DNA from 2 places in the Streptococcus sp. k-628 genome. Region 1 is predicted to be linked to the other one. Evidence: riboswitches for the same ligand, from Rfam matches in the RefSeq annotation. Region 1 holds a riboswitch; the other holds the start of a gene.
What was found. A riboswitch is a leader RNA that binds a small molecule or an ion and turns the genes downstream of it on or off. The one in region 1 is predicted to bind thiamine pyrophosphate.

Region 1 (5,340 bases):
TTTACCTTGGCAAGTAGTCGTTCCACAAATAAAATATAGTTTTAGTAATTCTTTATGAAACATTTTACTTCACTCTTTTGAATTTCTTTACATCTTCATCTGTAATCTCATATAAGGCATTTATAAATTCAACTTTAAATGTTCCAGGAAGATGTCCATTTGGACGTTTTTCTGCCATTTCTCCAGCGATATTGTAAACCAACATTGCTGTTTCTAATGATTTCAATTCTTGACCTTTTTCTAGTCCGATAAAGCTTGCTACCACTGCCCCTAATAAACATCCTGTCCCAATGACTTTTGGCATCATGGCACTACCATTATGAATCGTTACCACTTCTCCATTAACAGCAATCGCATCCACTTCACCTGTTACTATTATAGGAATATTGAACTTCTCATTTGCTGCTAGAGCAATCTCGTCAATATTATCTACTCCCACACTATCTACTCCTTTAGATGCCACACTTATTCCTACTAAAGAGGCAATCTCGCCAGCATTTCCTCTAATCGCTGCTAGTTTGTAATTGTTAATTAGATCATCTGCTACTTTTTTTCTATATTCTCCTGCTCCACAGGCTACAGGATCTAAAACTGCTGGGACATTATATTTCTCTGCAATTTTAAGAGCAGCTTGGTATAATTTCCAATTTTCATCTGTCAATGTTCCTATATTTATTAATAAGCCACCAGCATACTTTAATAAATCCTCTAAATCTGCTGGAAACTCACTCATGGCTGGTGAGACACCCAGTGCTACTAATCCATTTGCTGTGAAATTTTTTACTACATCATTGGTGATACAAATGACCAATGGTGCTTTTTCTTTTAATAATTTTAAACTTGTCATATTGAATTCCTTCCTTTTCACTTTATACGATCTATTGATTTCGATTTATCTCTATCTTTAGTTGAGAATTTTTTTCAGTTACATTGAATGATTTACCTCGTCAAATTTGTCAGTACCCTGAACTTTCCCTAGACATCGTAACCAATATCAAAAAAGGCTAATTCTAAAGCGACCGCTTGATTCCAGCGTTGCTGAAGTTCTGTCAAATCTTCTCGACCTTTCCCGACACGATTGAGTTCGTCAACAAGAAATTGAACCCACTCTGCAAAGAAAGGACCTCTATGGAGATTGATCCATTCCGAATGAATATAGGCTTCAGGTAGAGCCAAATCTTTAGAACCCCAGTCTAAATAGAGACCCTCTGCAATGACCAGCATGACCAAAAGATGGGCATAGTCTGATGAAGAAACAGCAGAATACATTAAATCCTGAAAGGCTTTTGTTACAGGGTGCAAGGTCACTTTCAGATAGTCATTCTCAGATACTTTTAACTCTTTGAAAGCCTTTTGGAAATAACCATCTTCATCTGCTTCAAGAAAGCCTAGTTGCTTGGCAAAACGAAGCTTGGATTCAAGCTGGTCTGCGTGGGCTACGCAGGCACCCAGCATGGATAAGAAGGCATCAAAGAAATGATAATCTTGAATCAGGTAGTCCTTTAAGACCTTATTCTCAATTGTCCCTGCAAAAAGTTCCTTGACAAAACGATGATTGATTGCAGCTTGCCAATCCTTCTGACTGCTTTTTAATAATTCTTCAACAGTCAGACCTGGCTCAAATGCATAAACCTGTGTTTCCATATTTATTTTTCCTCTCTTTACTCCTTAGTAATCAATAAAACACCAAGAGATACCAAGTAAAATCCTAATTCCACTTGATCCTTTTAAAGAACATTGAGGGCATTTGCAGAGAGCTACCTAAACAAGACTATCCAGTTTATATAAACAAAAAAACTCCAATTACAATCAAGAATTAGAGTTGACTTACAAGATTAGACCGTTCATTTCGCCATACGAAAAAACGTTTTACATTTCCCTTCGCCAGTCTTAACTGTATCAGGTTCAATGGGTATCATCTCAGCCTAAAGCACCCCAAATGTCTCTATTATTTAATTACTACACCAGTATAGCAAAAAATGAAAGCCCTAGCAAGATATTTGACCGAAAAATATCTTTATATAGTTTTTGATAGCGATTTATTCTTCCAATACACGAAGAAAAACCTCCACATTCAGTGGAGGCAATCATTTTATCAATACAATTTTAAGTCGCGGGGGTCAACTGGGAAGGTTGGGTTGTATGGGTTGTGACGGAGTTTGAAATGTTTGACATCTTCAATAGTCTGAGTTCCAGACAACTGCATGACTGTCTTCAATTCCGCATTCAAGTGTTCAAAGACTTGGCGCACACCAACACTACCGCCGAGTGCCAAGCCATAGATAACCGGGCGACCAATAGCTACCAAGTCTGCTCCTGAAGCCAAGGCTTTAAAGACATGTTGACCACGACGAACACCAGAGTCAAAGACAATTGGCACACGTTTATCAACTGCTTCTGCCACTTCTTGAAGTGAATCAAAGGCAGCTGGTCCACCGTCGATTTGACGACCACCGTGGTTGGTTACCCAGATACCAGAGGCACCTGCAGCAAGCGAACGTTCAACATCCTCACGGCATTGTGGTCCCTTGACATACACAGGAAGTCCTGAGTATTCAGCGATAAATTCTACATCACGTGGAGACAAGCGTTGTTTAGCTGATTTGTAAACAAAGTCCATTGATTTACCAGCACCTTCTGGCAGATATTCTTCAACAATCGGCATGCCAACTGGGAAGACAAAACCATTACGCTTATCAACCTCACGATTACCCCCTACAGTAGCATCTGCCGTCAAGACAATCGCTTTATAACCTTCAGCCTTCACACGATCCATGATGTGGCGGTTAATGCCATCATCTTTACTAAAGTAAAATTGGAACCAATGAGGTGTCCCTTGGAGGGCTTCAGAAATCTCTGGAAGGTCAACAGTAGAGTATGAGCTAGTTGTATAAAGAGAACCAAACTCATGCACACCACGCGCAGTCGCCACTTCACCCTGTTCATTCGCTAATTTATGAGCCGCAACAGGCGCCATAATGATTGGTGAAGACAATTTTTCACCTGCAAATTCAATCTCTGTACTTGGATTTTCTACATTGCAAAGCGTATGCGGAACGATGAGCTTGTGGTTAAAGGCGCGGATATTCTCACGTAAAGTGAAAGTATCTTCTGCTCCACTGGCGATATAGCCAAATGCTGCTTTAGGAATCACTTTTTGCGCCATGGGCTCCAAATCATAGGTATTGATGAAATCTACATGCCCTTCTGCATTGCTTGTTTTGTATGACATAAACTGTCCTCCTTGATTAAGTAAGCGTTTGCTTTTTACTATACATCTATAATAACTCTTTTTTCAATCATTTTCAAGAGTTTTGCTTAAAAACCATCTTATTTTTTCATACAATATACTATCCCTACTTTCCTTAAACTCTAAACTTTAGTCTATATTAAGTGAATCGTTGAGATTTTTTGCTGCCAGGCATTTGAACTACTTTTTTATTTGCTGATTCTATCTACCAATGCTATAAAAAACAAGTGAATAAGACACCAGAACATCCTCTAATAGGGCCTAGGGACTTATATCAGTCCCATATATACTGTTTAAGCAAGATACTATCCTAGTTGACGCTAACTTCCTATCCCACTTATTAATTTTTTATTTATAGTGAATCTGAACAAATCAATTGGAGAATCCAAGTCAATTTCTAGTACTTTTTGAAAAGTTTCAGCGTACTATCGTAAAATGAAATAAAACATGCGCAAATTGATTAGGGAATTTAAACCAATTTCTAACAATATCTTAGAAATCAAAGTGTACTATTTCAACTTCAACACACTATACTTCATTTTCTCCTTAAATTCAGTCTCTTTTTTCATCAAAAAAATCCTCTGACAAGTACCAGAGGATAAGAGCTTATTTCATTGTTGGGAAGAGCAATACATCACGGATAGTAGTTGTATCAGTGAGGAGCATGCAGAGACGGTCGATACCGATTCCCAAACCACCTGTTGGTGGCATACCGTATTCAAGGGCTTCAATGTAGTCGTAGTCGATACCTGTCGCTTCATCGTCACCAAGTTCTTTAGCTTTAGCTTGGGCTTCAAAACGGCTAAGTTGATCGATTGGATCGTTCAACTCAGTAAAGGCATTACCGTACTCCTTAGTCATGATGAAGAGCTCGAAACGGTCAGTAAAGCGTTCGTCTTCAGGATTCTTCTTAGCAAGTGGAGATACAGCTACTGGATGTCCATAGACAAAGGTTGGTTGGATCAAGGTTTCTTCAACAAACTCTTCAAAGAAGGCATTGATGATGTGACCAACTTCAGTGTAGTGTTTCTCAACTGGAACTTTCTTCTCAGCAGCAATAGCTTTGGCTTCCTCGAAAGTCATGTCTTGCCAGAAATCGACACCAGTAATTTCTTTGATAGCATCCACCATGTGAACACGTTTAAATGGTTCATTGATTTTGATTTCAGTACCTTGATAGTTAACTGGGCCATCGCCTTTGACTGATTTAGCAGCGTGTTGGATAATGCCTTCAGTCAAGTCCATGATGTCTTGGAAGTCAGCATAAGCTTGGTAGACTTCGATAGAAGTAAATTCAGGGTTATGAGTGGCATCCATTCCCTCGTTACGGAAGATACGTCCGATTTCATAGACGCGTTCCATACCACCGACGATAAGGCGTTTCAAGTGAAGCTCAGTCGCGATACGAAGCACCATGTCAATGTTTTGGGCATTGTGGTGGGTGATAAATGGACGGGCCGCCGCACCACCAGCTTCGTTGTGAAGAACAGGTGTTTCCACTTCAAGGAAACCTTTTTGGTCAAGGTAACGACGGATTTCAGAAATGATTTTTGAACGAGTGACAAAGCGCTCAAAGCTTTCACGGTTAGAAATCAAGTCAAGGTAACGTTTACGGTAAATTGTTTCAACGTCTGTCAAACCATGGAATTTCTCTGGTAGAGGACGAAGAGCCTTAGACAAGTGTGTGATGTGAGTAGCCTTGATAGAGAGTTCTCCCATATCTGTACGCATCACTTCGCCTTCGACACCAAGGAAGTCACCAAGGTCTGCTTTTTTGAAGATTTCGTAGTTTTCTTCACCGACAGCATCTTTACGAACGTAGATTTGAATCTGTCCTTCGCGGTCTTGAAGGTGGGCAAAACCTACTTTACCTTTACCACGTTTGGTTACCAAGCGTCCTGCGATAGTAGCTGTTTCGTTTTTATCGTGTAATTGTTCTTTATCGAGGTCGGCATATTTATCTTTTAATTCTTGTGAATTTGCAGTACGTTCAAAACGTTTTCCGAAAGGATCGATTCCTTGTTCACGGAGCGCAGCCATTTTTTCACGGCGAACGATCTGCTGGTCATTTAGTTCTTCCATATGTTCTG
Region 2 (5,340 bases), on a different contig from region 1:
GTCTGATATTCGTGAATCTGGGTCTATTGAGCAGGACGCTGATATCGTAGCCTTTCTTTATCGCGACGATTACTATGAGCGTGGTGGTGAAGAAGAGGAAGGCATACCGAATAATAAGGTAGAAGTTATTATCGAGAAAAACCGTAGTGGAGCTCGTGGAACGGTGGAATTGATTTTCCAAAAAGAATACAATAAATTTTCAAGTATCTCAAAGAGGGAGGCATAAGATGTCAGATGCATTTACAGATGTAGCCAAGATGAAAAAAATCAAAGAAGAAATCAAGGCACATGAGGGACAAGTCGTAGAAATGACTTTGGAGAATGGTCGTAAGCGCCAAAAAAATAGATTGGGTAAGCTAATTGAGGTTTATCCATCCCTATTTATCGTTGAATTTGGGAACGTTGAAGGAGATAAACAAGCTAATGTTTACGTTGAATCCTTTACTTACTCAGATATCCTTACTGAAAAGAATTTGATTCATTATCTGGACTAAAGTGAGAAATTTTCTCACTTTTTCTTTTTTCTCCGAATAGTTTAAGTGAAGGCAATCTTCGATTTATACTCTTCGAAAATCAAATTCAAACCACGTCAGCTTCGCCTTGCCGTACTCAAGTACAGCCTGCGCCTAGCTTCCTAGTTTGCTCTTTGATTTTCATTGAGTACTATACTATTTCAAGGAGGAAGAATGAAAAGTTCATCATTTAAAGTAATAGAGACAGGATTTTCTTTTAGAAAGTCGGTTAAAAAGGTTGTTCCTTTTTTAGTAGTAGGATTGATGCTAGCAGCGGGTGATAGTGTCTATGCCTATTCTGGCGGAAATGGATCGATTGCGCGTGGGGATGATTATCCTGTTTATTATAAAAATGGGAGTCAGGAAATTGATCAGTGGCGCATGTACTCTCGTCAGTGTACTTCTTTTGCAGCCTTTCGTTTGAGTAATGTCAATGGTTTTGAGATTCCAAGGGCTTATGGAAATGCGAATGAATGGGGGCATCGTGCTCGTCGTGAAGGCTATCGTGTAGATAATACACCGACGATTGGCTCTATTGCTTGGTCTACTGCAGGAACTTATGGGCATGTTGCCTGGGTGTCAAATGTAATGGGAGATCAGATTGAGATCGAGGAATATAACTATGGTTATACAGAAGCCTATAATAAACGAAGTATAAAAGCAAATACGATGACAGGATTTATTCATTTTAAAGATTTGGCTGGTGGCAGTGTTGGGAATAGTCAAACCTCAGTTTCAACAGGAGGAACACATTATTTCAAGGCTAAGTCTGCTATCAAAAATCAGCCACTAGCTAGCGCAACTGCGATTGATTACTATTATCCTGGGGAGAAGGTTCATTATGATCAAATTCTCGAAAAAGATGGATACAAGTGGTTGAGTTATACAGCTTATAACGGAAGTCGTCGTTATATCCAGCTAGAGGGAGTGACTTCTTCACAAAATTATCAGAACCAATCAGGGAATAGCTCTAATTATAGCTCAAATACTGGATTGACTGTCGGTTGGAAGAAGATAAATGGTAGTTGGTATCATTTCAAATCAAATGGTTCTAAATCAACGGGATGGCTGAAAGATGGTTCTAGCTGGTATTATTTGAAATCATCTGGTGAAATGCAGACAGGATGGTTAAAGGAAAATGGCTCGTGGTATTATCTGGATAGTTCAGGGGCAATGAAAACAGGCTGGTATCAAGTTTCTGGTAAGTGGTATTATTCTTACTCTTCAGGTGCCTTAGCTGTTAATACGACGGTGGATGGCTATAGAGTAAACAGTGATGGAGAACGAGTATAGAAAATTGGAGTAGGAAATGTTTCCTGCTCTTTTCTGTAAGCAGTTTCCTTGACATTTTTCTTAATTTGCGCTATCATATGTCCATGTAATATATGGGAGTCTGTGTACAGTCTGAGAGGAAGTGTTAAACTTCGACCGCACCTGATCTGGGTAATGCCAGCGTAGGGAACGATACTTAGTCTATTCTGCACCTTTTCCATATATGGTAAAGGTTTTTCTTTTTGTCAAAGGAAAACGAGAAGAGGAGGTTTTTATGAAAGCAAGCATTGCCTTGCAAGTTTTACCCCTATCGCAGGGGATTAATCGGATAGCTGTTATCGATCAGGTCATTGCTTATCTGCAAGCTCAAGAAGTGACCATGGTGGTGACACCATTTGAAACGGTCTTGGAAGGGGAGTTTGATGAGCTTATGCGTATTCTCAAAGAAGCGCTGGAAGTGGCCGGGCAGGAGGTAGATAATGTCTTTGCCAATGTCAAAATAAATGTAGGAGAGATTTTAAGTATTGATGAGAAACTTGAAAAGTATACTGAGACGACACATTAGTCTATTGGGCTTTATGGGGGTCTTGTCAATCTGGCAGTTAGCAGGTTTTCTTAAACTTCTCCCCAAGTTTATCCTGCCGACACCTTTTGAAATTCTCCTGTCCTTTGTTCGTGATAGAGAATTTCTCTGGCACCATAGCTGGGCAACCTTGAGAGTGGCTTTACTGGGGTTGGTTTTGGGAGTCTTGATTGCCTGTCTCATGGCTGTACTTATGGACAGTTTGACTTGGCTCAATGACCTGATTTACCCTATGATGGTGGTTGTTCAGACTATCCCGACTATTGCTATAGCTCCTATCTTGGTCTTGTGGCTAGGTTATGGGATTCTGCCCAAGATTGTCCTGATTATCTTGACGACAACCTTTCCTATCATCGTCAGCATTTTGGACGGTTTTAGGCATTGTGACAAGGATATGCTGACCTTGTTTAGTCTGATGCGGGCCAAGCCTTGGCAAATCCTGTGGCATTTTAAAATTCCAGTCAGCCTGCCCTACTTTTATGCAGGTCTGAGGGTCAGTGTCTCCTACGCCTTTATCACAACAGTGGTATCTGAGTGGTTGGGAGGCTTTGAAGGACTAGGTGTCTACATGATTCAGTCCAAGAAACTGTTTCAGTATGATACTATGTTTGCTATTATTATCCTGGTATCGATTATCAGTCTTCTGGGTATGAAGTTGGTCGATATTAGTGAAAAATATGTTATTAAATGGAAACGTTCGTAGAATAAGAATGTTTCTGAAAAAGAAAAGAGGAAATCAAAATGAAGAAAACATGGAAAGTGTTTTTAACTGTTTTAACAGCTCTTGTAGCTGTTGTGCTTGTGGCCTGTGGTCAAGGAACTGCTTCTAAGGATAATAAGGAAGCAGAACTTAAGAAAATCGACTTTATCCTAGACTGGACACCAAATACCAACCACACAGGGCTTTATGTGGCTAAGGAAAAAGGTTATTTCAAAGAAGCTGGAGTGGATGTTGATTTGAAATTGCCACCAGAAGAAAGTTCTTCTGACTTGGTTATTAACGGTAAGGCACCATTTGCAGTCTATTTCCAAGACTATATGGCTAAAAAATTGGAAAAAGGCGCAGGAATCACTGCAGTTGCAGCTATTGTTGAACACAATACATCAGGAATCATCTCTCGTAAATCTGACAATGTAGCTAGTCCAAAAGACTTGGTTGGTAAGAAATACGGAACTTGGAATGATCCAACTGAACTTGCTATGTTGAAAACCTTGGTAGAATCACAAGGTGGGGACTTTGATAAAGTCGAAAAAGTACCAAACAACGACTCAAACTCAATCACACCAATTGCTAATGGAGTATTTGACACTGCTTGGATCTACTACGGTTGGGATGGAATTCTTGCTAAATCTCAAGGTGTAGATGCTAACTTCATGTATTTGAAAGACTATGTCAAGGAGTTTGACTACTATTCACCAGTTATCATCGCAAACAACGACTATCTGAAAGACAATAAAGAAGAAGCTCGTAAAGTCATCCAAGCTATCAAAAAAGGTTACCAATATGCCATGGAACATCCAGAAGAAGCTGCGGATATTCTCATCAAGAATGCACCTGAGCTCAAGGAAAAACGTGACTTTGTCATCGAATCTCAAAAATACTTGTCAAAAGAATACGCAAGCGACAAGGAAAAATGGGGTCAATTTGATGCAACACGCTGGAATGCCTTCTACAAATGGGATAAAGAAAATGGTATCCTTAAAGAAGACTTGACAGACAAAGGCTTCACCAACGAATTTGTAAAATAATGACAGAAATTAGACTAGAACACGTCAGTTATGCTTATGGTCAGGAGAGGATTTTAGAGGATATCAATCTGAAAGTGACTTCAGGTGAAGTGGTTTCTATCCTAGGTCCAAGTGGTGTAGGAAAGACCACCCTCTTTAATCTAATCGCTGGGATTTTAGAAGTCCAGTCAGGGCGAATTGTTCTGGACGGTGAGGAGAATCCCAAGGGGCGGGTGAGTTATATGTTGCAAAAGGACTTGCTCTTGGAGCACAAGACGGTGCTTGGCAATATCATTCTGCCCCTCTTGATTCAAAAGGTGGATAAGGCAGAAGCTATTGCTCGCGCAGATGAAATTCTTGCGACCTTTCAGTTGACAGCTGTACGAGACAAGTATCCCCATGAACTTAGTGGTGGGATGCGCCAGCGTGTAGCCTTACTTCGTACCTATCTTTTCGGGCACAAGCTCTTTCTCTTAGATGAAGCCTTTAGCGCTTTGGATGAGATGACCAAGATGGAACTCCACGCTTGGTACCTTGAGATTCATAAGCAGTTACAATTGACGACCCTGATCATCACGCATAGTATCGAGGAGGCTCTCAGTCTCAGCGACCGCATCTATATCTTGAAAAATCGCCCTGGGCAGATTGTTTCAGAAATTAAACTAGATTGGTCTGAAGGTGAGGACAAGGAAGTCCAAAAGATTGCCTACAAACGTCAAATTTTGGCAGAATTAGGCTTAGATAAATAGAAAAATAGGGAGTTGGTGAAGATTATCCTTTACCAGCGCCCTTTTTCTTTTAAAAATGAGAAAATTTCGGTATAATAGTCAAAGATAGTCAAGGTTTAAAGAGAGAGGTGGGTTTGTAATGAGATTTAAAAATACATCGGATCATATTGAGGCCTACATCAAGGCGATTTTAGATCAATCTGGAATTGTGGAGTTGCAACGGAGTCAGTTGGCGGATACCTTTCAGGTTGTTCCTAGTCAGATTAACTATGTGATCAAGACACGCTTTACGGAAAGTAGAGGCTACTTGGTTGAAAGTAAGCGTGGTGGCGGAGGCTATATTCGTATAGGACGGATTGAGTTTTCTAGTCATCATGAAATGCTCCGAGAACTGCTTTACTCGATTGGTGAGCGGGTCAGTCAAGAAATTTATGAGGATATTCTACAGCTTTTGGTTGAGCAGGAATTGATGACCAAGCAGGAGATGAATTTGCTGATGACAGTAGCTTTGGATCGC

Region 2: linked by a shared signal. The riboswitch ahead of HT730_RS01155 (thiamine-binding protein) and the one ahead of HT730_RS02940 (TenA family protein) in region 1 are both predicted to bind thiamine pyrophosphate.

Annotation. Positions count from the first base shown of each region.
Region 1 covers NZ_VMMZ01000017.1:10,079-15,418, reverse strand. The annotation lists gene thiE (thiamine phosphate synthase) at 1-63, opposite strand, end outside; gene thiM (hydroxyethylthiazole kinase) at 65-847, opposite strand; gene HT730_RS02940 (TenA family protein) at 976-1,644, opposite strand; TPP riboswitch at 1,860-1,948, opposite strand; gene lctO (L-lactate oxidase) at 2,096-3,232, opposite strand; gene lysS (lysine--tRNA ligase) at 3,857-5,340, opposite strand, start outside.
Region 2 covers NZ_VMMZ01000008.1:72,341-77,680, reverse strand. The annotation lists gene dnaB (replicative DNA helicase) at 1-226, shown strand, start outside; gene HT730_RS01165 (Veg family protein) at 228-494, shown strand; gene cbpD (choline binding-anchored murein hydrolase CbpD) at 687-1,805, shown strand; TPP riboswitch at 1,888-1,990, shown strand; gene HT730_RS01155 (thiamine-binding protein) at 2,059-2,349, shown strand; gene HT730_RS01150 (ABC transporter permease) at 2,312-3,070, shown strand; gene HT730_RS01145 (ABC transporter substrate-binding protein) at 3,109-4,116, shown strand; gene HT730_RS01140 (ABC transporter ATP-binding protein) at 4,116-4,844, shown strand; gene HT730_RS01135 (CtsR family transcriptional regulator) at 4,963-5,340, shown strand, end outside.